3 regions of the Peribacillus sp. TH14 genome follow, and region 1 is predicted to be linked to each of the others. Evidence: riboswitches for the same ligand, from Rfam matches in the RefSeq annotation. Region 1 holds a riboswitch; each other region holds the start of a gene.
What was found. A riboswitch is a leader RNA that binds a small molecule or an ion and turns the genes downstream of it on or off. The one in region 1 is predicted to bind preQ1.
Positions count from the first base shown of each region.

Region 1 (7,122 bases):
ACTGGTAAGAATACGTTCACGATCACGGTCAGTGATGGGATAAATGAAACGACTACCTATACCATCCAGGTTGATAAATCGGAAAGCGATGACAACCTTTTAACTGCGATTGGATTATCAAAAGGTTCTTTAACATTTGATGCGTCTGTAACAGCTTATAAGGTTTCTTTGGCGAATAAAGTCAATACCATTACGGTGGCTCCAACAGTGAGTGACAGTACTGCAAGGGTAAACGTAATTGGAATAGATGCAACGAGTAAAGGAGTAAAGGTGAACCTTCCAGTTGGTAAGACAACGGTGAAGATTGTCGTTGCAGCAGAAAATGGAGATAAAAAAACATACACGCTTACGATTACAAGGGCTGCAGCTAAAGCAAAGAGAACCGAAGATAAGGATACCTCTAAAGGAGATGAAGCTAAAAAGGAATCTTCAACGGGAACAAGTAAAACTCAACCTTCCTCCGATAACGGTGACAAACCATCATCAACTCCTTCGGATTTATCCAAAGGTCAAGTGCTAAGTAGCCAAGCACCTAAAGCACAGCAGATTGCAAGCATTTCCACACAAAAACCCTTATCGGATTCTGTTAAAAAGGCAATTTCAGCTGGGTCCGTAGGTGAGGAAGGCAATACCACACCAGTGTTGAACACTTTGACAGTATCAAAAGGAACGTGGAACAAATCTTTTGATTCTGATGAGCATACATATCATATCGAAGTCGATAAGGATATTACCTCAGTCCAAATTGAAGCTATAGCTAGCGCAAGTGGAGCTACGATAAAATATGACGGTGAAAGCAGTAAAACCGTAACGATTAAGAATAAAGCTAAGACTGCAATTTCAGTTACAGTCTCAAAAGATGGAGCACGACGTACCTACGTCCTTGTTTTCGATAAAGATATCGATGTAGACATGGATGAGGAAGAAACTGTAGATGATGCCAAAACTGAAAAAGAGGCAGTAGTTGGAGCAAAACAAATGAGTACATCTAGTAAATCGGAAAACCTTAAATCCAATAACAGAGGTAGCCAGATGATGCCGATGGATAATCAATCAACAGAATCCATCTCATTTTTGGGGAAAATAAAGAAATTCGTTCTCTCTCTTTTTTAATATTACCAAGGGACTGTTTCAAAAAATTTGAAGGGGTCTTTTTTTAGACTACAAAAAAAGGACAAGATTTAATAGGCTTGTCCTGAAATTTATATTGGTAAAACAATTTTGACTTCGGTTCCATGATTTAGCTCGCTGTTAAAACGAACCTTTCCTCTGTGCGCCTCAATAATTCGGCAGCTAACGGTCAATCCTAGACCCGTTCCTCTTTCTTTAGATGAATAAAAAGGTTCTCCTAGATGTTTCAAACGATTTTTTTCGATTCCACTTCCATTATCCCTGATGGTTATGGAAAGGGTATTGTCTATTTGCTCGAAATCAATCCAAATGTGATCGGCGGAGGCCTCCATAGAGTTCTTAATCATGTTTATAAAAACTTGTTTGAGCTGATTTGCCTCACATGAAAGAAGCGGGATTTCATTTTTTACATCTATCGATATTTTTGTAGAATATGAGTCTGCCTCTGGTTTAAGCAAGGTTTTGACTTCATCCATCAGTCCAATAATTTGGTGTTTACTGAATGGGAGTTCCTGAGGTTTTGCAAGAACAAGTAATTCGCTTACAATCAGATTGATTCGGTCTAATTCACTGAGCATAATAGTGTAGTATTGTTCAAAGGGGTGGTCGCTCTTTTTAAGTAACTGGACGAATCCTTTTAAAGAAGTTAATGGGTTACGTACTTCGTGTGCTACACTGGCAGCAAGTTCACCGACTATTGACAACTTTTCGGTTCTTCTTAAGCGTGCTTCCGTTTCTCGGATTTGAGTTACATCTTTAGCATAGGTAATAATTCCGACTAATTCATTTCCAATAAGCATCGGGACAAATGTACATGAAAGTAAAAGAGACTCCCCGTATTTCGTGAGAAACTCTATATCTTTTCCTTTTTTTATCCCCTTTTGGTTTTCGACGACGTATTGACAGGATGTACGAATCAGTTCTTCATCTTCTGCGGAAAAGTTTAACTCAATAAAAGAGGCACCTTGGATTTCTTCTTGATGAAAGCCTGTAACTGTTTCAAACCTTGGATTGACGGTGGTAATTATTCCGGTTAAATCAAGCATCAGCATCGGATAAGGGTTGTGTTCGAACAATGATTTATAGCGCTGTTCACTCTCAAATAATTGATTTTCTGCGACAACTCTTTCAGAAATATCCCTGCCAATGACCACTAATCCTTTTCGGGAACCATCTTCAAAGAACAAAGGAACTTTGATGGTATCAAAGGTCTTATGATTGCCGTTGGGTAGCGGGATGATTTCCTCACACCGCGTAATCTCCTTTTTTATCCACGTTTCTTCATCTGAAATTTCACAGTAGATTAACGACTCTTTATAAAATTCGGAGTATTCTGCGAGCTCACTGTCTTTTTTCCCCTTATAGTCTACATGTTCCAATTGAAATAATTGCAGACCAAAGGTGTTGGATTCAAGCCATCGGCCATCTCCATCCTTGAAGTTAACGAAGTCTACCATTGAATTAATGAGCGTGCGACGACGCTGTTCCTCTTCTTTTAATTGCTTGAATTTTTCTCTTTTAGCCAAATAAAGAAATAAAATCAAGCCTATTGATAAAAGAAAAACAATTCCTTCTGCTCTTTGGAGTTGAATAAAGACCTCTTTGTTTTCAATATTAGTAGTTAAAAAGTAGTCGAACACGACTAGCGTAAGAATCCCAAATAGGATATATAGTACTAAAATGGAGCGTTTGGACATGGAGATTCTCCCTGATTTACGACATTTCAAAGGTTAAAAATACATACACATTTTAACAAACTATCAAAGAAAAATATATGCAGAATCATAAATAAAAAAACAGGAACCCTAACAGTCACCTGTTTTTCCTGAAGAAGGTTACTTTCTTTTTCTTCTTAAAGCGTTTATAGATAAGGAAAAATAGTAAGAAGAGGAAGGCGAGTACAGCTAGTGTATATTGGTTCATTTCCACAGATAGGAGACCATAAGGGATTAAGGATAGAAAGAAAAAGTATATAAGATTGCCGAGTGCGGTCGCTAATAAAAAATCCTTGAAGGTTACAGAACTGACTCCTGCTGCCAAGTTAATTAAACTTGTTGGTATGAGTGGGAATATCCTTCCGGTAAACACGTACATAAAGCCATGCTCTACAACGGATTCTTTCCATTTTGGGCCCATTTTCTTTAAGAGAGGTGCCTGAAACCAGTTCCTGGCTGCATAAAAAATGAATCCTGATGCAACGACACTTGTAACCCAACTCCATAGGTACCCATATATGAATCCAAATATCGCGACATTGATGGTTAGGAGTAAAATTAAGGGTATAATGGTAAAAGAATTTTGGACAATCATCAACACAAATGTCACAACAAAAGTAAGCAAAAGGTTTTCTGTCAATATGGTTATAACTGAATCCAAATCACTTTTCCAAACCATGGTGAACAATTCTGCATTGGAAACGATAAATATTACTATTACCAGTAGACCGATTAAGGTCAGTATTTTTTTCAAAAGGTCACCACCATTCATTCTAATAGTTTATCATCTTCAGGTTCAATGGTGAAAAAAAGAGCTTCCGCATGAAGCAGACAGCTCTTTTCCATTATAGTGGGCTAACGACGCAAAGATTCCTTTATAGCCACTTTTCAAACTGAATTCTTTTGTTCATTCCATAAATGATTGGCGCACCAATCAAGAGGACAACGCACTCACCGACAGCCGTGGTCATCCAGCTAAACCAGAAAGGTAAGCCAAAGGCAAGGTTCAGTTCAATTGCAATTAAAAACATTGTGAATGTGAAAAAGATAATCGTGGCGATCATTCGTCCTTTAATGCTTTTTATGAACCGAGATACAAAAATGACAAGCAATAAGGCGAGCACGGATTGCCCTACCCCAAAAATCAAATCATACGGCACCATCGGCGAAAAGAGCAGATTCGATATGAAAACGCCGCCCACTATGCCGTAGATATATTTTTTATTGAATACAATCAGATGATTCAACATTTCCGGTACACGAAATTGAAACATCTCAAAAGCTATTGGTTTAAACACCAATGAGACCGCCACATACAAGGCAGCCAATAACCCGTTTATCACAAGTGTACGAACATTCATTTTAATCTCTCCCTAGTTTTTTATCGTGGGATGGTTACGAACCACGGTTAGGCGTTTGCCCAATGATTAATAGTATCCCATGTAAGCTTGTTTCGTCAATTTGTAAAGAATGGTTTCAAAATAATAAGGTTTCAAGCTGTGGATGTCTCAATGATTTTGATTTATTGCAATAAAGGATGATATTATTTTTACATGTACTTCAAAGGAGTGGATATAATATGTCGATCGAGAGTGTCAAGAGCCATTTTAAAAAATGGAATCGGGAAGGCGATGTAATGGAGTTCGAAACATCGAGTGCTACGGTGATTGAAGCAGCAGAAACCATCGGTGTTATTCCAGCGCTAATTGCTAAGACTCTTTCCTTTAAGGGGGAAGGTGAGCATGCGATTTTGGTTGTTGCCGCAGGGGACGCAAAAGTGGATAATAAGAAATTTCGTCAGACGTTCGGTTTCAAGGCACGAATGCTGTCAGCTGAGGATGTGCTTGAGCAGACTGGTCATGCCATTGGAGGAGTCTGCCCGTTTGGGTTGGCAAATGACCTAGATGTTTTCCTTGATGTGTCGATGAAGCGCTTTGAGTCTTTATTCCCAGCATGCGGAAGTGCGAACTCTGCAATAGAACTTAAACTTGCTGAATTATTTGAATATTCAGGAGCAAAGGATTGGGTTGATGTTTGTAAGGCATGGGAAGAAGAGCAGAATGAGGAAGCAGCAGTAGGTAAGGCAGTTGATGGATTTTGATTTATCGTACCAAAAAGAACCACATAGAATGGAAATGAGTCCACTTGGGTGGACTTTATTTGTTGATAACGAGAGACATTACCTGTTCCCTTTTTATTACTGGGTTTTTAGTTATAAGCTTTTAACTTGTTCCGAATAGGTTTGCTCCCATTTTCTTCTGAAAAGTTGACCGCAGATGTAAATTAACGGTCTAATTAGGGGAGGTTTGTTCAACATGGCGCATAGGCAAATCGTTCAGAAAGTTCGTAAGTGGAGGGTAAAAGATGTTCAATGAAAGCTATAAAAAAAACAATAGCAGTTACCTCAGTCTTAAAACTCTTTATGAAGAAAATATCACGGTTAAGAGCATTGCCCAGGAACTTGAGTTTTGCCATAAAAACGATTTAGCACTGGGGATACAAAAAGAATTGGAAAAAAAGAATTTCGATATATTGGCGGTAGAGGATCAAGGGGAAATTATCGGATATATCGAAAGGCAAGAACTTGGTGAAGGTAAGATTGCGGAGTATTTGAAATGTTTTACACCAAGAGAATTGGTTTCGGACTCAACCCCTTTGATTCAACTTCTTCATATTTTTAAGAATAAAACGAGGGTGTTCGTGTTAGAGAATAATTCAATTAAAAAGTTGATTACCCACGCTGACCTTCAAAAGCCTCCAATCAGAATGCTGATTTTTGGATATATTACCCTTTTGGAAATGAGGATGAGCGATATCATCATGGATAAATTCGGGGATGACAGTTGGTATCCAATGATCAGCGGAGATCGTTTAGAAAAGGCTACCGAATTATATAGGAGGAGAATCGATAAAAATGAGGATATCAATTTAATAGAGTGTCTGCAAATCAGTGATAAATTCGATATCATTCATAAAGATCAGGAATTGAGGTTCTTCTTCCAAATTCCTTCTAAAAGTAAAGGAAAGAAAGATGCGAATGCCATTCGAAAATTACGGGATAAGATTTCTCATGCTAATGAACTTGGGTTGGACATGTCCTGGATAGAAATCATCGAAGTGGTGGAATCCTGTGGCCAACTGCTCGAAATCTCTGAATCCTATCGGTATGAAAAATAAAATGATGGTGAGAGACGTTTTAGGTAGACCATACTTCAAATAACTCTGCAATTTTTAAAGCAGAGCTGTAAAGCATCCTCAAGACGAACTGGAATTAAGGAGAACCAGCTACTATGCTGGTTCCTTTTTGTTTAACCCCCTGACAGAAAAAACTGCCCATACGTGAGGCAGCTTCTTCAAATAGTTAGAACTCCGGTAGTTCATCCAGGTTATTTTCCTTTACCCCATCGGGCTCACTCCGCAATATGTCACGGCCATATTTATGGAAGACATCAACATTGGCGAGGTTGCCTGCCTTAGCTTCCGAAAGAGCGGTGGGATAGTCAAGCTCCCGCCCAGAATTTGTTTTGATGGCAATAATATTGTCATCTTCATTTTTTCGTACTGCGATAATTTCTTCTTTTCCAGTTGTATCATGTTGGTTTACTTGTGGGGTTCCCTGCTGTTTGTAGGATTCATATGCTTTTTCAAATTGGTCCATGCTTGGACACCTCCTATTTATAGGGTGAGCTATTTGGTCAGCAATATACAAACCAGGTTTCGTCCAGATTGAGCCGCATTTTTGTCAAAATGGGCCGACTTTTCGGCATTTTTTTATGAAAAGACTGTTGTCCGGGCTTTATTCTTCTGGCATGGCACTTGCATCATAAATAAATGGAAGTGAGAAATATCCACTTAAAAAAGGGAGGAATATGAATCATGAATGTAAGACAAGGGGCAAGTACTGCGGATGCAAAAAAAATACAAGACGTTAAGACAATGAAGGCGGCGGTCGTCAATGAATTTAATCAAGAGCTTGAGATTAAAGATGTACCAATCCCTGAATTAGAATATGGTGAGATATTAGTGAAAATTAAAGCATGTGGCGTGTGTCATACCGATTTACATGCGGTACATGGTGATTGGCCGGTAAAACCGAAGCTGCCGCTTATTCCTGGACATGAGGGAGTAGGCATTATTGAGAAGGTGGCAGAAGGCGTTACTACATTAAAGGTTGGTGACCGCGTTGGGATTCCATGGCTTTACTCGGCATGTGGCGATTGTGAATACTGTCTGACTGGACGGGAAACGCTTTGCCTGGATCAATTGAATGCAGGAT
Region 1 covers NZ_JAEKEK010000001.1:1,573,369-1,580,490, reverse strand. The annotation lists gene JFU50_RS07705 (cadherin-like beta sandwich domain-containing protein) at 1-1,113, shown strand, start outside; gene JFU50_RS07700 (PAS domain-containing sensor histidine kinase) at 1,203-2,828, opposite strand; gene JFU50_RS07695 (TVP38/TMEM64 family protein) at 2,944-3,600, opposite strand; gene JFU50_RS07690 (QueT transporter family protein) at 3,722-4,207, opposite strand; PreQ1 riboswitch class I at 4,214-4,258, opposite strand; gene JFU50_RS07685 (YbaK/EbsC family protein) at 4,426-4,947, shown strand; gene JFU50_RS07680 (hypothetical protein) at 5,211-6,023, shown strand; gene JFU50_RS07675 (DUF3892 domain-containing protein) at 6,208-6,504, opposite strand; gene adhP (alcohol dehydrogenase AdhP) at 6,783-7,122, shown strand, end outside.

Region 2 (7,122 bases), 1.8 Mb from region 1:
GTAAAGGAAGAGAGTAAGAAGCAGTGTGATGCGCAAGATCAATCACACTGCTTTTTTTATGCGGACAATAAACTAAATACCACTATTATACCTCCTGAATGTGTGTAGCCTTGAAAGCCGTTGTGTATTTAAGGCCATATCCTAAAAAACGATCCATTCCAATATGAGCCGTCCAAATTAAACCTACCATTAAAATTGTATCCTGGTTTAGAGAAACAGCTAGTAAAATGATGAGTATTGATATTGTATAAGTATGAAACAAGTTATAAACCTTGGCACCAATTTGATTATTGATTAGATAGGCTAACATAGAAATGTCAGGTGTTAATAGTAATAAAAGGAAAATCGACCAGCTAAATTCATTTATTGAATAGATATAAATTATCGCTATAAGAACCATAAGCCCTTCAGAATGTATTAATTTTTTCACCATATTTAAGCCTCCTAATCTTTATTAACCATTGGTCAATGTATGTGCAAAAAATTATACAATACTCTTCATAATATTTTTAACGTGAAAATTAGCTAAGCTTTTTACATCTTGATATGAAAGTTGTGTATTAATATAAAATGTTATAAAGCCGTGGAGCGAAAGGAAAATAGACCATATTGATGCAGGGTTTAGTTTATTTTCTGTAAGGTCAGTCAGAGAACTGATTAGTTTTTCATATGTTTTATTAGAATCAAGTTGAAGTAAATGTTGAATTTCTTTTTCTTTAGATAAAAACATGATTGCATAATGATTTTGCTGGGTTAACCCAAACTCTATAAAGCATAGTAATATCTTCTCTATTTTTTGAGAAGCATTATTTTCAGTTAGGATGATATCATCTATTTTATTATTCAATAGAGAAAAATCCGTTTTTACCAAACTATAAAATATTTCGGCCTTATTTTTAAAATGATAATAAATGGCGCCATGACTACAATCTAATGTTTTAGCTAATTGCCGCATTGAAACTTTTGAATACCCAACGGATGCAAAAAGTTTCCGGGCTTCATTCAATACCATTTCCTTAGATAATTCTATTCCTTCTGATTTCCTTGGCGACATAGTATCACCTCCATATTTATTGACCAGTGGTTAATAACATCATATAGCAGTGTTTTTCAATTGTCAAATATTAGAATAAAATGATTTGACAGGAGCTACTCCAATCCACATATGTAGTAACAAAATTCGAAACATCAGCCATAAGTCTAATTATTAATAAAGTATTTACTGAATTCGTTTTAGAAATAGGTAATGTGGAAACTTCTTGATTTCCATTCGTTTTCAAGCTACGATAAATTAGGAAAAAGATAATCCGCTCATGCGGAAGAGGTTCTAGCTACCCTCTCAAAAAAACTAAGAAGAACAGTACTCTTTCTTAGGGTGCTGTTTTTTTTGTATAAGGAGAATGTAAGAAATGTTAAGAATTATATTGTATTTAGTGTCCATTGTCACCGCGAATGTGGTTACAGCAGCTTTTGCACCATTACAGCTTGGTGTGTGTATTATTCCGATGGGGACATTACTAATCGGGGGAACCTTCATCTTTCGGGATCTAGTTCAGAATAAATTTGGCAGAGTGAAGACGTATGTGTGCATTGTCACGGCACTAATATTATCAGCGTGCGTATCATTTTTATTAGGAGATACCCTTTTAATTGTGTTTGCTTCCGCACTATCGTTCGTGGTGGCAGAAACAGCTGATACTGAAATTTATACCCGGTTAAAACTTCCGATGAGTTGGAGAGTATTTTACAGCGGGATTGTCGGAGGATTTTTCGATTCGGTGATATTTGTTGTGATTGGACTTAGCCCACTTGGTGCCAACGTTCTGCCATGGGAAGCCGTACCCGCTGCGATTTTTGGCCAAATCATTGTTAAAACAGTCATTCAGTCAATCGGTGCCGCGCTGTTGGGCCGAATCAATGTAAGACTGGAGAAGCGCGTTATCTCCGGTTAAAATAGTAGGAGGGAAGCACTCAATGGATGGACCCAAAAAGGAAGAAGATAGATGCTATTGCCTGGAAGCTTTTCGTGAAAAATATGGTCCGGATGTCCAAGGAGACTGTATGAAGCTCTCCTGCGCCAATTATCGGAAGCATAAGGGAATAGACAATCAAGATAAACGTAAACATTAATATAAATAGGAAACGATCTGTATAAGTAGAGAAGGAAGGACCAAATTTGGTTCTTTTTTTTGTGTGAATTATAGGTTCGCGAGTAAATCGTGATAATTCACGAGTAAATCGTGAAAACTTACGAGTAAATCGTGATAATTCACGAGTAAATCAGCCAAACTCACGAGTAAATCGTGATAATTCACGAGTAAACCAGAAACTTACGAGTAAGTCGTGAAAACTCACGAGTAAATCAGAAACTCACGAGTAAATTAGCCAAACTTACAAGTAAATCGTGAAAACTTACGAGTAAATCAGCCAAATTCACGAGTAAATCGTGAAAATTCACGAGTAAATCAGAAATTCACGAGTAAATCGTGAAAATTCACGAGTAAATCAGAAATTCACGAGTAAATCGTGAAAATTCACGAGAAAAACAGAAACTCACGAGTAAATTAGCCAAACTTACAAGTAAATCGTGAAAATTCACGAGTAAATCAGCCAAATTCACGAGTAACCCCATAAAAAAAGCTTCCGGCACCGTCAATAATTGGTGTCGGAAGCCTTTTTATTAATTAGGTAACAAAATTTCTTCCGGGTTGTCTCCATCAATCCCCACTTTATATAGGTGATACTGTGGGTCGCTTTTGCCGAATTTCTTATCTACCATAAAATAGACCGTTTTTGAATCGCTGCTGATGACTGGGCGATCTGTGTATTCTTGAAGATGGGTCAGCTGCTTTTCGGTCTTGGTTTTGAGGTCATAGCTATAAAGCTCATAAATATAGGTACTACCTGATTGCTCGTTGGAGATGGACTGGAAAATCATCGTTTTTTCATCCGGGGCAATTGTGAAATCAAAAATATCGACATCACGTTTAGAGTCTGTGACGGTTTCGATACCTGTTTGGTCAAATTTCACTTTGAAAATCCGTTGATGCGTTTCGAAAATCTCATCAGCCGTTTTAGCATCCGCATCATCATCGGTTTGATAATAAGCGGCTTTTCCATCTGTGGTGACATTTAGGGAACTAAGACCATATTTCTTAAAAGAGGTCAGCTGGGTGGACTCCTTTTTTTCTATATCAAATTCATAAATATCGAGATCGTGAGGGCGGGGACCCGTGATCGGCGAATAGTTTTTAAACGAACCGGCTCCAATATAAAAGAGAGAGCGGCCGCTTTTTGTGAAATCGAGTTCTGTGATCAGGAAGTCTGCTTTGAATAATTCACTGATTTTCTGTGATTTCATATCAAGAAGCTGAATGGAACTAGTTGAATCTTCTTCTTGGTTTTTTTTAGCTACAATAAAGGCAAGCATATTTCCATCGTAGGAATAAGTCGGGTCGAGGATTTGTTCATCGTTGCTCAATTCAAGGACTTTTTCTTCAACGGATAATGTTGGATTATAGAGTTTTAATTGTGGTTTTCCCTTAAAGTGTGTGACGTATGCAATTGTACCCTGAGTGGATACGTCGTATTGATTGGTTAAGCCCTGCTGCTTTTCATTTTCTTCTTTTTTAAAGATCAAGCCGGCGATGACAAACAAGACAGTCACAATCGCAAGCGTGATCAGAATGAGATAGATGTGCTTCTTTTTCATTTGAAGGACTCCTTAACGGTAGAGTATCATCATCGTAAAAATAATTGCTAGAACAAGTAATACCTGTAGAACAGCACATATATTTGATGCCGTAGGATGCTTTTTTAACAGTTTAATCTGTAGGATATATAACGAAATCCATAAGACAGTCGGGATGAAAAATAATAGCATAAACGGCTGGACGTCACTTGAGAAGATTAAAAAAGCATATAAGAAAAATAAGGTAACTGACAAAATCAAGATGCCGAGTGTAATATTGGAAATGTGCAGAAGTTTTACTTTTTTTAAATTCTTTCCACTATATCCTGGAAGAACCAAGGCTGTTTTGTAAATGAGGTAAAGGGATAGTAGGAGAATCGCTGCCATAATCAGGCTGAATAAAGGAAATAATGTAAAGTCAAGGGCGGACGCAATTCCCCATCCATATATATAGACAAGGGCATGGGTCACTAACACGGTGTTGACCATGATTTTCCGGTTGATAGAGACTAGGAGGTTAAGTGTAAGTGAGAGTAAAGTTGCACTAGTCAGTATCGAAAAAAGAAGCCAGCCGATGTAAGCATCTCCTTCTTGGAATAGTTGCAGCGCATACACCGAAAACGTAAAAAGAATTGAAACGATGGATAAAGTCAGCATAAGCTCTTTTCGGTATGGAAAAATGGCCTGCTGAATTTGACTGCCGATTTCCCATTCGTCGCCAAAAAGGATTAATGCCATTTTCTCGGCTTCTTTTGGGGTCTTCCCCTGCTTTATTAAATCATCCCGGCTCAACTCCAGATGGAGAAGCAGTTCTTCAAACATATCTTCTTTTTCTTCCTTGGTACAATCGGTTTGGTTGACTATTTTTTTTACATACCTTTCAAATGTTGTTTTCATCAGAAATCCTCTGCGCTTTTCCGAACTAAATTTTCAAGGAAGGTAAAGCTGCTGCGTTTACGTTCAAGCTCGGTTTGGCCGCTGTCTGTGATACGATAATATTTCCTGCGTCCGGACTCGGACTCTTTCCAATACCCTTCTATAAATTCCTTTCTTTCTAAACGCTTAAGAGCCGGATATAGGGTGCCTTCACTGATTTCGTATTGCCCCTCGCTCATTTGCCTTAGAATCTTCGTCATTTCATAGCCATACAGCTCTTTTTGTGAAAGAAGTGAAAGCAGGAGGAGGTCAATACTTCCCTTCATCAATTCTTTATCCAAAAAATCACCTTCTTTTTTCATTTGCTTTAGTGTAATACGATGCACATCGTATTACAAGGTATATTTTACTTTTTTAAAAAAAATGGTTAAATGACGATTGCTAAATAAAATCAATCATAGTAAAATGTGCTTCTGAACGGATGAGTTGTAAAGAGTGTGGTAAGGATACTATATACTTGATTTAACTGTTTTAATGAAAATACGGAATAGGATAGAAGAAATCCCACTCAAGGGGTATTAATTGATTTTTTTTTGAAAATCATTTAGATTCTATTTATCAACAAGAGCAGAAAGAAGGTCCTAGATAGATGAAAGTGAAAGCACCTGAGTCATTCACATACAGAGGTGGAAATAGAGCTGTTCTTTTACTTCACGGGTTTACCGGAAGTACAGGAGATATGAAAAAATTAGGGAAATACCTGAATGATCGCGACTATACCTGTCACGGGCCTCTTTATAGAGGGCACGGAGTATCAGCCGAGGAACTTGCTAAAACAGGTCCAAAGGAATGGTGGAAAGACGTAGTGGATGGTTATCAATTCCTTAAAGATGAAGGCTACGAGGAAATTGCTGTTGTAGGAATTTCTTTAGGAGGAGTGTTCTCATTAAAAGTAGGAATTGAACTTCCTGTGATAGGGGTGGTTTCAATGTGTGCTCCGACGCAAGGAAAAAGTATCGATCGACAAAAAAACCGCTTGCTCAATTATGCACAGGCTTATAAGAAGTTTGAAGGCAAAGATGCAGACCAAATTGCTGCCGAAGTGAAGCTGTTGGAAGAAGAGCCTATGACTCAACTGAAAGATGTGGTGAATATAATAAATGAGACTGGTGAAAATTTAGATTTAATCACATCACCAACTCTTGTTCTACAAGGGCGCTTGGATGATCCCGACTATACGAACAGTGCTACAGCGATTTTCAGTGAAGTCGATACGCAGCATAAACACTTGATATGGTACGAAAACTCTGGCCATATAATCACATTAGGCAAAGAACGTGAGCAGGTTTATGAGGATGTGTATAAGTTCTTAAATACACTACTTTGGTAGAAGCAGAGGGAAGTTTTCTCTATGTATAAACAGGGGTAATCTTGTCCTAAGAAGGCCACCAATTTGATGGCCTTTAACATTCAGGGTATAAAACTACTCTCTTCCTTAAGTAAAAGTAAATCGTATTAAATAGAGGCATAGCTAAGAGGACTTACTTTATATGGTTTAGCTTCAAAATCTATTTGTATAAAAAGATTTTCACTGTATCGTTATTATCAATGGTTGCTAATAAAATATCATATACGTCCTCACTGTATGCAGTTTTTATTCGGTTTTTAAGCCATTCTTCGTCTTTACCAATGCGGGTTAATTCACTAAAATCAATTTTTCCCTCTTTAATAATCGTTCTAGGAAAAGAAAAGGTTTTTGTTACTAGTTCTAAATCGGCAGGGGTTACGGCTTCATATTGAGGGTTTAAAAAAAATGAAATTGTACCATCTGGTTCCCATAATGCAAGCGCAACTTTTTGAATATCTTCAATTTTTTCTTTTCTTAATTCAGATAATAAAAAATCGATAGAGATTCTTGCTTTGGCTAAGCTTTTATAAACAATTTGCCCATTTTCTATAAGGGGAAAAGGAGAGTTTTCAAAAAAACTTCGAAGTTTTCCCCACTTTAGGCTCAAAAAAACGCAAAAAATATATAAAAGTACTAATACGGCTGTCGTTATCAATGGTCCCTTTAAACCTAACTGTTCATCAGATAAAGGATGGGCAAGGATGTTTCCAATAATTAATGCTATTAAAAAATCAAGTAATCTTAACTGAGAAATAGCTCGTTGCCCCATTATTTTAGCTGCAAATAGTAAAAAGAAGTAAGACACAATGGCCCTTAAGATCCACTGAATTATAGTAAGTGCTTCTTGGCCGTGAAAAAAGTCCATCTAAACTCACATCCTTTTTTTAATGGGGTTTAAGGTTTAGTATGGAGCTTTTGACCAATGATTATCACAAGAAAATAATATAGATGAAGTACAAATTAATTAGATTTTCAGATAAAAGATGGACTTCCATATGGAGTCCATCTTTTATTCGCTTTGAAATTATTATTCCTACAAACTAATCTTCCATTTGCGGCTGTAAATCTGTTTCGAAAGCATTATTCATTTGATGCTGTCTAATAAATTTTCTGACCTGTTCTTTTGTTATTCCGCTTTGTTTCGCTT
Region 2 covers NZ_JAEKEK010000001.1:3,335,351-3,342,472, forward strand. The annotation lists gene queE (7-carboxy-7-deazaguanine synthase QueE) at 1-4, shown strand, start outside; gene JFU50_RS16150 (DUF4260 domain-containing protein) at 86-433, opposite strand; gene JFU50_RS16155 (TetR/AcrR family transcriptional regulator) at 485-1,054, opposite strand; PreQ1 riboswitch class I at 1,316-1,358, shown strand; gene JFU50_RS16160 (VUT family protein) at 1,410-1,952, shown strand; gene JFU50_RS16165 (hypothetical protein) at 1,975-2,130, shown strand; gene JFU50_RS16170 (hypothetical protein) at 2,681-3,712, opposite strand; gene JFU50_RS16175 (permease prefix domain 1-containing protein) at 3,725-4,588, opposite strand; gene JFU50_RS16180 (PadR family transcriptional regulator) at 4,588-4,929, opposite strand; gene JFU50_RS16185 (alpha/beta hydrolase) at 5,217-5,957, shown strand; gene JFU50_RS16190 (DUF421 domain-containing protein) at 6,136-6,840, opposite strand; gene JFU50_RS16195 (anti-repressor SinI family protein) at 7,016-7,122, opposite strand, start outside.
Region 2: it holds a riboswitch for preQ1, as region 1 does, so the genes downstream of both, JFU50_RS16160 (VUT family protein) here and JFU50_RS07690 (QueT transporter family protein) in region 1, are expected to answer to the same signal.

Region 3 (7,122 bases), 1.8 Mb from region 1:
TTGTTCTTCAAAGTCCATCATATGGTTGTTGGCTAAGGTCATTACAGAGAAGCCAGCATTTTTTACAGCTTCTACACCACTTTGATATGAGTTTAATCGAATCGCTGTGTCTGCTTCTTTGTATTTAGATACATCTTCTTTTAAAGCAGGGTGTTCATAGTTTCCGCTAACATAATCTGAAGCAGTAAAATAGGGCTTCATGTAACGGAAGAGGTAATCATACCCGTGTTTATCTGTCACTTTTTCAACATATCGTCCCATCATCACATCACCGACCATTGTCATCGTTAATGTTTGATCCGATTTTGAAGCGACTGTGTTCACTTCTTCAGCCCGTCCCATCCAAGTGGTAATGACTAATGCTATTAGTAAAATAGGGAGAATGATTCCAGCATACTTAAGATTCTTTGTCTTCGTATGTTTAATAAAGATAAGTGTTTTTTCTTTTGCATTTAAAGTTCGTTTCATTTTATGCACCTCAGAATAGGTAGTACACGTTCATTAAGCCGAAAGTTAAACCGGATAATAGAAGTGTGCTGCCAAGTGTTAATGGCATTCCTTGTCTTTGAATGGTATTCGCTATTAAACCTGGTACGATTATACCGATTCCTCGAAACTCGAAAATTTCAAATGGCATGACAGGGTAGACGAAATCTAATAGGAGCTTTAAACAAATTCCGGTTACCATCATAGCTGCAAATTTTCTTCTTCCATATAAAATCACCCATCTTGAAAGGCCGTGAGTGACGATTAAATAAGTTACTACACTAATGATCAAGATGACCAGCATGATTTCCCATTGATCAAATACTAATGCCAAATAACCTGGCACAATAAGTCCTGCGGGTACGACACCCGTTTTTTCTGAAAAAATAAGGCTAAGCGTTACCCCTAGTACTAGGGCTACATATAAATCCGATCCAAACATTAAGGTTCCTCCTACTTAACTCGCTTTTTGCTTCGTTTTAGATTTCATAAATGCTTCAATTAATGGTTCTGCTGCACCATGAATGTTACCGACACCGTATACGATTCGGTTTTTCATTAATGGGCGGAGACGGGCTACGATTTCTTCAGTTGACCAGTTTTCTAAATCCCAATACTCTTTTGTATCTAATTTACCTTGCTCAAATACCCGGGTTATCGGTGATGTAGTTTCACCAATGGCAATGACGATTTCAGATTTAATGTAAGGCAATACATCTCTTGCAAACTGCTCTGTACGGTCCACACGGTCAGCACGGCAGTTCATTATGACGATAGGAGCTTCTGTGCTGTATCCAAAGGTACTTACACGTTCCCAGATGTTTAACGTCGACGAAGCGTCATTTGCGGCAAAGCCATTTACAAAGAACGTTGGCTGAATTGGGTCTCCGAATTTAGTGATACGCATGGCACCTGGATCCGGATGTGCATTTAACATGCCACGGAAAGCCGTTTTTTCATCAATGCCCAATGCTTCTGCAACGGCCAAAGCAAGGGATGCGTTATCCGGGAATACCATATAGTCGAATTCGCGTAAAAAGTCTTCCGAAATTTTTGAATTATCAGCAACAATTACTTTCGAATTACGTTTCTTTGCAATTTGTTTGAAAAATTCCAAATATTCACTTTCGATGGTTATTAAATGCCCATTATAGGGAATAGTTGCTGTAAAGGCTTGTGCAACCTCATCCAATGTTGGTCCCATGACATCCATATGATCCTCTAGTACATTTACGATAACTCCGATGTTGGCTTGAATCATTTTATTTTGGAAGATTAGTTGATAGTCAGGCTGTACAGCCATACATTCACAAACTAGTGCTTCTGTTCCTAAATCGGCAACTTCTTTAACTACACGGCGTTGCTCTCCAATATTCGGTCCCTCTGGACGGCGTTTAATCGGTTTTTCTTTGTCCGTAAACCAATAGATCATTCTTGCTGATGTTCCGGTTGTTTTACCTACTGTTTTGTACTTAGCTTCCTGAATCACACCTGTAATTAGACGCGTTACAGTCGATTTCCCTCGAATCCCATTCACATTCACACGGACCGGGATGGAGTCGAGACGCTTCTGATGGCGTTTTTGTTCGAAAATGCCATAGCCAAGCAAAAAGATCGCACAAATAAATATTGGTGCCATTTTTTAACCTCTCTTTTTTTCAAATATTTGAATTACTGAATACACACTACATGATTTTAAACTTAAGAAGCAAGGGTCAAAAATTCTATCGCAATATAGTTATTATTGTATTTTACAAATAAATGTATATATAAGTGTAATAGTATCTAAATGATTAAATGTTTTATGAGACCAAAGATATGGGTGAAAATCCAGTAAAACCTTGGTTTATTTACACTAAAATATGGAAAGTGTAAATAAATACTCATTTTGAATAGCATAAAAATAGTTTCGTGAGTATTTGAACCCAATTCTTAATGGCTATATTTGTATAATTAATTGTTTCTGAAAGTGAGGTTTATTACAGTTTAATAATTGTTTATACCCATTTATTTGACTTCTACGTAACAATAATCATGCATTTGTCATTCTATGTAAGAGATTGCATCTATCGACTCAAATAGTTGTACTCTTTTGAATATGAACAAAGATGAGTAAAAGAACACCCCTCTTTTTTTTATGATTTTCGGTTTTTTAGATGAGAAATACCCATGGGGCTATAGCGTGACTTCTTTCTTTGAAATGAAATAAACTAAATTCAAGCAAATTTTTTTGGAAAAATGCCTAGTTTCTTCTATTAATATAGTGTAAATAGAAGAATGAAAAGAAAAAAAGCTCAGAAGGATATCTGAGCTTTCCGTTTGTATTTTTTAGAATAATAGAATGGGTAAGAAATCTCCGCTAGTTATGGAGTATTCGTAATTTGTGGGAAAGGAGCCACGACGAAAGTAGCTGATTCTGGATTAATTAAGGTTAACTGGATTTCTTTCTGTCAGAAATCTCAGGATTGGAGTCCTTTTTACCACCATCAATAACATAAAGCTTAGGAGCTAATCTCGCTTTTTTTCCTTGTTTTTCAGAATTCATCTTCATATAATTTTCGTATTCTTTGCGAAAGAACTCGTCCGTTTCTCGTTCTAGGGCTTTCCGTTCGTTAAACTCTGCTATGAATTTGAAAAAACGTTTCATATGAATTCCTCCTTTTTGGGTTAAAAAAGTCTTAGTTTAATAGTAACATAGGTTTGGTGAAACTTAGCCCTTTTTTACAATAATGGAGAGAAAAGTACGTTTTATTAGTTATTTGGTTGTGTTTTATTCACTCTTGAAAGAATAATACTAAAGAACCTTCTTGAGAAGAAGTTCCTATGCAATTGGTTGAAATGGATGCTTGGATCATGAGCGTTTGATACTGGAACTTGCCAGTAAGTAGGTGAAGTGGAAGTAGATGATACTATTAATTTTAGTGGTAAAAAAATATTCCTGTAGTTATATATATTATACACTAAATATTCTGAAAATAAATCAAAATGTTTTTTGATACGTGCCTGAATCCATTTGTTTTTTATTAATGTGTCTAGTAATATATTCCCCAAATTAACGAAAACGAAACACAATCTATAAAAGAGACATTAGGGAAATAGAAGGTGGGAAAAGAAAAGAAAAAAAGCAATTTCCCGCGTGCAACACGCAGGAAATTGCTAGTATCATAATTGGAACTTTTTAACCTGGTCAGTTAGTTGCTCAGCAGCAGAGGCGAGCTCACGGGCATGATTAGTGATTTCATCCATCGAAGAGCTGGATTGCTGGGCGGAGGCGGAGACTTGTTCAATACCTGCCGCAGACTCTTCAGACACGGCTGCGATGTCTTCGATAGCTTGATTGATTTTTATACTATTGGTAGTGATATAGTTTAAGTCATTTGTAATATGCTGTACTTTTGTACCCATGTTCCCGACTGAATTATTAATTGTTTCAAATGTTTGGCCGGTGAGGGTAATCTGTCTCGTACCTGCATCTACCTGTGTGTATCCATCTTCTAAAGAGTGGACGACGGTTTTTGAACCAGTTTGGATAGCTGTGACAATATTTGTGATATCCCCAACTGAATGTGTGACCTCTTCTGCGAGTTTTCGTACTTCTTCTGCAACGACGGCGAAGCCCTTTCCATGTTCGCCGGCTCGTGCAGCTTCTATAGCCGCATTTAAGGCCAATAAATTGGTTTGATTGGAAATATCCTTGATGACCTGTACAAGCTGTGAGATTTCCTTTGATTGTGAGTCAAGTCCTTTCACTTGTTCGACAGCATTTTTGACAATCTCATCAATCATTTTCATTTGTTGGACCGAGTTACGCATTAATATGATTCCTTCCTTGGTCAAGGATAGAATCTCGGTGGAGCTTTGGGAAACTTCTTCCCCGCAAGAATAGGCCTGCTGGATCTTTCTGGTGAACTCTTCCATCATATGGACCATATCAGCTGCTCGGTGGGCTTGAGACTCTGAACCTTCCGATAGCTCGAACATGGTAGTCGCAATCTGTCTGCTGCCTTGTTGGACCTCATTTGCTGATTGAGTTAAGTCTTCGCTTTGGTTCGAAACGGATTCAGATACAACTAGCATTTTTTCGATAGTATCACTAAGGTTTTTCTGCATCTGGTTGGAGGACAGAGTTAATTCTCCAATTTCATCATTTGACTTTTGCTCTAAAGGTTCATGGTTCAGCTCACCTTTCGCCACTACTTTCATTCTGTCCCTTATTTTAAGGAGAGGTTTTGTAATAATATTGGCTGTTACAAGCGCAAGCAGAAGGCCTATGATGACAGCGGCAATGGATATAATGATACTAGTCGTTTTAACTGATTCTCCACTTGCGATGACGATTTCTCCGGAAGCGACAATTGATTTCTCGCGTTCGGAAGCTAGCTCCCTAAACCCATCCATCAATTCATTGCTTATTGGTGCAACTTCATCCTTTAGTATTTCTTTAGCGCGTTCTTCATTTCCTTGATCATATTGTGTAAATACGCGGTCAATAATAATCGTTCTCCAATCCACGCTTTTCTGAATCAATTCCTTCATTTTGTCAGAATCACTTAGGGATAAAAGATCCTCCTGAATGACTTTGCTTTCTTCGGTATATTTTAAGAACCTCTCTTTATTACTTTCGTCGCCAAATAGAATATAGCCTCTCGCGAGTGCGCTTCTTTGTGCAAGATTATTGAGTAGTTGTTCTTCATCAATAAGAACCGGTAATTCATGTTCAATAATATCTTTGGAATGCACAAGTGACTTATTGCTACTATAGATATTAAATGCTCCTAAGATGATACACAAAGATATAATAAGTGAAAATGCCACCAATATCTTTCCTTTAATACTTCTCACGTTAATGGACCCCTTTTGCTATATTTTTTGTTTACCCTTTTTTATCGGAAAAATAATAGGATATTTAAGGAGGTAAGGGAAGATATGTTGTATAACAAACTTTACCATTCGGTCTTATAATCAGTTTGATATAAACTTCTTGATTTCTTTTCATATTCAAGTTACTATTAATTTGGAAAATTATAATATTCCGCTAGGCGGAAGAGGTTCTAGCTACCCTCTCAAAAAAACTAAGGAGAAACAGTACTCTATTCTTAGGGTGCTGTTTTTTTCCGTAAAAAGGAGTTTTATAGAAATGATGAAGAAGGAAAAGGCAGTGGTTGTGTTTAGCGGGGGACAGGATAGTACGACGTGTTTGTTCTGGGCAATGGAGCGATTTGAGAAAGTAGAAGCGGTTACGTTTGATTATAATCAGCGGCACAGCTTGGAAATCGAATGCGCGCAAAAGATTGCTAAGGAACTGGGCATTACCCATCATATTCTGGATATGTCGCTGTTGAACCAACTAGCGCCGAATGCGTTAACGCGAAGTGATATCGCAGTAGAGGACGGAGAAGACGGGGAACTACCGTCAACGTTTGTACCAGGGCGGAATTTGCTGTTCCTTTCGTTTGCCGGTGTATTGGCAAGCCAAATTGGGGCTAAGCATATTGTCACTGGTGTCTGCGAGACGGATTTCAGCGGATATCCAGACTGTCGCGATGTATTCATTAAATCGTTGAACGTGACCTTGAATTTGTCGATGGACCAGTCATTTGTGATTGATACGCCGCTTATGTGGCTGAATAAAGAGGAAACATGGGAGCTTGCGGATCAGCTTGGCGCATTTGATTTCGTCCGTGAGAAGACTCTGACTTGTTATAACGGGATTATATCCGACGGCTGTGGTGAGTGTCCGGCATGTAAGCTTCGGAAAAAAGGGTTGGATGACTATGTAAGCAGACGGCAGGTGCTTAAATAATGTACGGTTTTACTATCGTGGATAAGCTTCAAAAAATAGATAAAGATATTCAGCGGAATCAATTAAACTACTCAAGTAAGCGGGTCATGGTCAGCAAGGAATTCACCTTTGATGCCGCGCACCATCTTCATGACTATGAAGGCAAATGCAAGAACTTGCATGGCCACACGTATAGGGTCATTTTCGGATTGAGCGGATATACGGATTCACGCGGTTTGATGATAGATTTTGGTGACATCAAAGAAATTTGGAAAAATGAGATTGAAATACACCTTGATCATCGTTATTTGAATGAAACATTGCCGCTCATGAATACAACAGCTGAAAATATGGTTGTCTGGATTTATGAAAAAATGGCCGAAGCCCTTTTAACCAAGAATTATGAGGGTGCTAGAGTCGAATTTGTTCGTCTATATGAAACGCCGACGAGTTATGCTGAAGCTAGACGGGAGTGGATGGAAAGTGAGTAAGCTGCCTGTTATGGAAATCTTCGGCCCGACAATACAAGGGGAGGGCATGGTCATCGGACAAAAGACCATGTTTGTTCGGACGGCAGGATGCGATTATTCTTGTGCCTGGTGTGATTCCGCGTTTACTTGGGACGGGACTGGTAAGGAAGATACAGTTCAAATGACTGCCGAAGATATATGGGATGAGCTGAAGCGAATTGGCGGTGAGGGCTTTTCCTTCGTTACAATATCAGGTGGAAATCCAGCACTGCTGAAAAATCTAGATGGCTTGATAGCAATTTTAAAAGATAATGGAATGAAAACCGGCGTGGAAACACAGGGAAGCCGTTGGCAGGATTGGTTTCTCGATATTGATGAACTGAC
Region 3 covers NZ_JAEKEK010000001.1:3,327,875-3,334,996, forward strand. The annotation lists gene JFU50_RS16110 (CapA family protein) at 1-468, opposite strand, end outside; gene pgsC (poly-gamma-glutamate biosynthesis protein PgsC) at 479-928, opposite strand; gene pgsB (poly-gamma-glutamate synthase PgsB) at 944-2,125, opposite strand; gene JFU50_RS16125 (hypothetical protein) at 2,918-3,133, opposite strand; gene JFU50_RS16130 (methyl-accepting chemotaxis protein) at 3,649-5,328, opposite strand; PreQ1 riboswitch class I at 5,526-5,568, shown strand; gene queC (7-cyano-7-deazaguanine synthase QueC) at 5,627-6,289, shown strand; gene queD (6-carboxytetrahydropterin synthase QueD) at 6,289-6,759, shown strand; gene queE (7-carboxy-7-deazaguanine synthase QueE) at 6,752-7,122, shown strand, end outside.
Region 3: it holds a riboswitch for preQ1, as region 1 does, so the genes downstream of both, queC (7-cyano-7-deazaguanine synthase QueC) here and JFU50_RS07690 (QueT transporter family protein) in region 1, are expected to answer to the same signal.